2 regions of the Cytobacillus sp. FSL K6-0265 genome follow, and region 1 is predicted to be linked to the other one. Evidence: a T-box and tRNA genes for the amino acid it is inferred to sense, from the RefSeq annotation. Region 1 holds a T-box; the other holds one or more tRNA genes.
The links. The T-box of region 1 lies ahead of tyrS (tyrosine--tRNA ligase). A T-box ahead of a tRNA ligase gene usually reads a tRNA of that ligase, here a tRNA-Tyr.
Positions count from the first base shown of each region.

Region 2: it has a tRNA-Tyr gene. The T-box ahead of tyrS (tyrosine--tRNA ligase) is inferred to sense a tRNA for this amino acid. The anticodon was not compared.

Region 1 covers NZ_JBBOPE010000001.1:3,358,985-3,361,415, reverse strand. Annotated here, with positions in the region: gene MHH73_RS16905 (transglycosylase domain-containing protein) at 1-652, opposite strand, end outside; T-box leader at 836-1,057, shown strand; gene tyrS (tyrosine--tRNA ligase) at 1,123-2,373, shown strand.
Region 2 covers NZ_JBBOPE010000001.1:3,700,274-3,702,704, reverse strand. Annotated here, with positions in the region: rRNA gene rrf (5S ribosomal RNA) at 15-131, shown strand; tRNA gene MHH73_RS18840 (tRNA-Glu) at 161-235, shown strand; tRNA gene MHH73_RS18835 (tRNA-Val) at 240-315, shown strand; tRNA gene MHH73_RS18830 (tRNA-Thr) at 331-406, shown strand; tRNA gene MHH73_RS18825 (tRNA-Lys) at 414-489, shown strand; tRNA gene MHH73_RS18820 (tRNA-Leu) at 499-583, shown strand; tRNA gene MHH73_RS18815 (tRNA-Gly) at 602-676, shown strand; tRNA gene MHH73_RS18810 (tRNA-Arg) at 680-753, shown strand; tRNA gene MHH73_RS18805 (tRNA-Pro) at 762-838, shown strand; tRNA gene MHH73_RS18800 (tRNA-Ala) at 852-927, shown strand; tRNA gene MHH73_RS18795 (tRNA-Met) at 955-1,028, shown strand; tRNA gene MHH73_RS18790 (tRNA-Ser) at 1,045-1,137, shown strand; tRNA gene MHH73_RS18785 (tRNA-Met) at 1,152-1,225, shown strand; tRNA gene MHH73_RS18780 (tRNA-Asp) at 1,229-1,305, shown strand; tRNA gene MHH73_RS18775 (tRNA-Phe) at 1,325-1,400, shown strand; tRNA gene MHH73_RS18770 (tRNA-Tyr) at 1,414-1,497, shown strand; tRNA gene MHH73_RS18765 (tRNA-Trp) at 1,501-1,574, shown strand; tRNA gene MHH73_RS18760 (tRNA-His) at 1,581-1,656, shown strand; tRNA gene MHH73_RS18755 (tRNA-Gln) at 1,673-1,744, shown strand; tRNA gene MHH73_RS18750 (tRNA-Cys) at 1,749-1,819, shown strand; tRNA gene MHH73_RS18745 (tRNA-Leu) at 1,824-1,905, shown strand; tRNA gene MHH73_RS18740 (tRNA-Gly) at 1,923-1,993, shown strand; tRNA gene MHH73_RS18735 (tRNA-Ile) at 2,001-2,077, shown strand; tRNA gene MHH73_RS18730 (tRNA-Asn) at 2,088-2,162, shown strand; tRNA gene MHH73_RS18725 (tRNA-Arg) at 2,179-2,252, shown strand.

The DNA.
Region 1 (2,431 bases):
TATTTCTACCTTCCGCATTACGGCCAAAAGTAGAGACATTTAAATAAGCTTCAAGAATCTCTTCTTTATCGAAATAATTCTCTAGCCTTAATGCGAGTAAGATTTCTTTTGCTTTTCGATCAAAAGAAACTTCGTTTGTTAAGATCTGGTTTTTTATCAGTTGTTGCGTTAATGTACTTCCGCCAGATTGAGTAGAGGCGTTTGTGACTTCTTGAAACAGTGCACGGAGGATCGCTTTTGGCACTACACCTTCATGCTCATAAAAATATTCATCCTCTGTGGCAATAACAGCATCCTGCAAATACGGTGAAACATTTTCTAACTTCACTTCTTCTCTTTCAAGGTCCGTTCTTACATTTCCTAAATATACATCACCAGCGAAATATAATTTTGAGGTTTCCTCATAATTATAGATTTCCTTTTGCATATTTTCATAAGAACGAAGGGGTTCATCTTTAACAAGAGAAGCAAAATAGCCAATACCTGTGGCACCTGCAAATGCCCCACCTAAAATAGCGGTAATCGCAAAAATTAATAATAAGTTCCATATAACTTGATATGTAATACGTGCGCCTTTTTTGGTTTCATTATGAGTTAAAAAACCGAATGCGGCTTTTGCTTTTTCTTTTATCTTGCTGAAGGTTTCATTCATTCGTTCATCCCTCCTAAAATCAAATACATTATAGCATAACCCAACAGGGAATATGACAAGGTTCGTCATAAAGTACAAAATTCATATTTTTCTTAGTATGATGATATAAATAGATGAAAAAAAACGTCATATTGACATTGGTTATTCTTTTGTGATAAAAATGCAGTATTACGATTCAATTTAATATTAGCGTTGATGGGTCATAAGTAGTCATTCTATCCCTGTTTCAGAAAGTCGACGGATTGCTGTGAGTCGATACAAATAGAAGTGCGAAATACCTCCCTGAGCTTTTACTGCGAACGATTGATCTAGTAGTAGTAAACGGTTTTTCCGTTATCAGTGAAGAGTGGAGAATGATGGTGTTCTCAAACTGGGTGGTACCGCGCAAAGAAATGCGTCCCTGCGATGAGCAGGGGCGTATTTTTTTTGGTTAATAATTGATCTTTTATAAAATAAAGGAGGAAAAGCGCATGAATTTATTAGAAGATTTACAGTGGAGAGGCATTATTTATCAACAAACAGATGAGGAAGGAATGAAGGATCTTTTAGAAAAAGAAAAAATATCCTTATATTGTGGGATGGACCCGACTGGTGATAGTATGCATATTGGTCATTTATTACCCTTCTTAACATTGAGAAGATTTCAAAACGCTGGGCATCGTCCGATTGTGTTAGTGGGAGGTGCAACAGGATTAATTGGTGATCCGAAGGCGACAGAAGAAAGAACTTTACAAACGATTGAGAAAGTCCAAGAAAATGTTGCCTCTTTATCACAGCAATTAGAACGTATTTTTGATTTTGAAGGAGATAATGGAGCGACATTAGTCAATAATTACGACTGGACATCGAATATGAATATTGTCACTTTCCTTAGGGATTATGGTAAACATATTGGTGTGAATTATATGTTAGCAAAAGATACGATTGCTAAAAGGTTAGAATCAGGCATTTCTTTTACGGAATTCACTTATACGATTTTACAAGGGATGGACTTCAAGCATCTTTATGAAAATCACCAATGTAAAATTCAAATTGGCGGCAGTGATCAGTGGGGAAATATTACAACTGGGCTTGAGCTTATCCGTAAAATGGTTGGAGAAGGCGCGAAAGCATACGGTATGACCATTCCACTTGTTACAAAAGCAGATGGTACGAAGTTTGGAAAAACAGAAGGTGGAGCTATTTGGTTAGATGCGGAAAAAACGTCACCTTATGAGTTTTATCAGTTCTGGATAAATACGGCAGATGCAGATGTCATTAAATACTTGAAATACTTCACATTCCTATCACGTGAAGAAATCGAAGCTTTGGAAGTAGCTGTGCAAGAAGAGCCTCATTTACGTAAAGCACAAAAAGCATTAGCAGAAGAAATGACGAGACAAATACATGGTGAGACAGCATTAAATCAAGCATTGAAGATTACTGAAGCTTTATTCAGTGGACAAATTAAAGAATTAACCGCTGCGGAAGTAAAGGAAGGATTTAAAGATGTTCCTTCTTATCAACATAACGGCGAGGGTAATATTGTTGATTTGCTTGTAGAGGCTAAAATATCACCATCAAAAAGACAAGCGAGAGAAGACGTAACGAACGGTGCAATCTACATTAACGGTGATCGGATGCAAGAGGTTGATTATCAGTTGAGTGAGCAAGATAAAATAGAGGGGCAATTTACTGTTATTCGTCGCGGTAAGAAGAAATATACATTAATTCAATATTAAAATGAACAGCCTTCTTAAACTAAAACTTAAGAAGGCTCTTTTTTTATTTTAAGAAGAT
Region 2 (2,431 bases), 340 kb from region 1:
TTACAATTTCATAGTCCGGTGGCGATAGCGAGAAGGTCACACCCGTTCCCATACCGAACACGGAAGTTAAGCTTCTCAGCGCCGATGGTAGTTAGGGGCTGTCCCCTTGTGAGAGTAGGACGCTGCCGGGCAAGCTACCCCATTTTTGGGGTTATTTTTTGGCCCCTTGGTCAAGCGGTTAAGACACCGCCCTTTCACGGCGGTAACACGGGTTCGAATCCCGTAGGGGTCACCATTTTGGAGGATTAGCTCAGCTGGGAGAGCATCTGCCTTACAAGCAGAGGGTCGGCGGTTCGATCCCGTCATCCTCCACCATTTTTGTGCATATTTGCCGGCCTAGCTCAATTGGTAGAGCAACTGACTTGTAATCAGTAGGTTGGGGGTTCAAGTCCTCTGGCCGGCACCACTTGTACGAGCCATTAGCTCAGTTGGTAGAGCATCTGACTTTTAATCAGAGGGTCGAAGGTTCGAGTCCTTCATGGCTCACCATTTATATATGCGGGTGTGGCGGAATTGGCAGACGCACCAGACTTAGGATCTGGCGCCGCAAGGCGTGGGGGTTCGACTCCCTTCACCCGCACCATTTTTATTTTCAATATTTGCGGAAGTAGTTCAGTGGTAGAACATCACCTTGCCAAGGTGAGGGTCGCGGGTTCGAATCCCGTCTTCCGCTCCATATGCGCCCGTAGCTCAATTGGATAGAGCGTTTGACTACGGATCAAAAGGTTAGGGGTTCGACTCCTCTCGGGCGCGTTTTGTTTCGGGAAGTAGCTCAGCTTGGTAGAGCACTTGGTTTGGGACCAAGGGGTCGCAGGTTCGAATCCTGTCTTCCCGACCACGAATACTTTCTAGGGGCCTTAGCTCAGCTGGGAGAGCGCCTGCTTTGCACGCAGGAGGTCAGCGGTTCGATCCCGCTAGGCTCCACCAATTCAATTTTTATACAATATATACTATGGCGGTGTAGCTCAGCTGGCTAGAGCGTACGGTTCATACCCGTGAGGTCGGGGGTTCGATCCCCTCCGCCGCTATTGCTTTTCTATTAATGGAGGAATACCCAAGTCTGGCTGAAGGGATCGGTCTTGAAAACCGACAGGGGTGTTAAAGCCCGCGGGGGTTCGAATCCCTCTTCCTCCGCCATTAATATTTATTATCGCGGGGTGGAGCAGTCCGGTAGCTCGTCGGGCTCATAACCCGAAGGTCGCAGGTTCAAATCCTGCCCCCGCAATCTGGTCCGGTAGTTCAGTTGGTTAGAATGCCTGCCTGTCACGCAGGAGGTCGCGGGTTCGAGTCCCGTCCGGACCGCCATTTACATATTCATTATTTTGGCTCAGTAGCTCAGTCGGTAGAGCAAAGGACTGAAAATCCTTGTGTCGGCGGTTCGATTCCGTCCTGAGCCACCATTTAGTCTTTTTTGGAGGGGTAGCGAAGTGGCTAAACGCGGCGGACTGTAAATCCGCTCCTTCGGGTTCGGCAGTTCGAATCTGCCCCCCTCCACCATCTAGGGGTATAGTTTAATGGTAAAACGAAGGTCTCCAAAACCTTTGATGTGGGTTCGATTCCTACTACCCCTGCCAATTATGGCGGTTGTGGCGAAGTGGTTAACGCATCGGATTGTGGTTCCGACATTCGTGGGTTCGATTCCCATCAGCCGCCCCATTTTAAATATTTTTATTGGGCTATAGCCAAGTGGTAAGGCAACGGATTTTGATTCCGTCATTCGTAGGTTCGAACCCTACTAGCCCAGTTATGGCAGCATAGCCAAGTGGTAAGGCAGAGGTCTGCAAAACCTTTATCCCCGGTTCAAATCCGGGTGTTGCCTTTATGCCGGTGTGGCGGAATTGGCAGACGCGCACGACTCAAAATCGTGTTCCTTCGGGAGTGTCGGTTCGACCCCGACCACCGGTATGTTGAATTTCTTAAATGCGGGTGTAGTTTAGTGGTAAAACCTCAGCCTTCCAAGCTGATGATGAGGGTTCGATTCCCTTCACCCGCTTAAATAGGGGCCTATAGCTCAGCTGGTTAGAGCGCACGCCTGATAAGCGTGAGGTCGATGGTTCGAGTCCATTTAGGCCCACCATTTATATTATTCCGCAGTAGCTCAGTGGTAGAGCATTCGGCTGTTAACCGAACGGTCGTAGGTTCGAATCCTACCTGCGGAGCCATACATATTTTTAGTTTGCGCCTTTAGCTCAGCTGGATAGAGCAACAGCCTTCTAAGCTGTGGGTCAGAGGTTCGAATCCTCTAAGGCGCGTCAAAGCTCATAAATCTTTTATAAGATTTATGAGCTTTTTTTGTATGATTAAGTTTTAAAACCAGCTTCTAGCATCTAGTTAAAGCTATATTGAATAGTCCATAAAAAAAGCTTCCATAAATGGAAGCTAAAAAGGGGGATTTACACTTGTAATAAAAGTTTCTCCAAATGAATCTTTT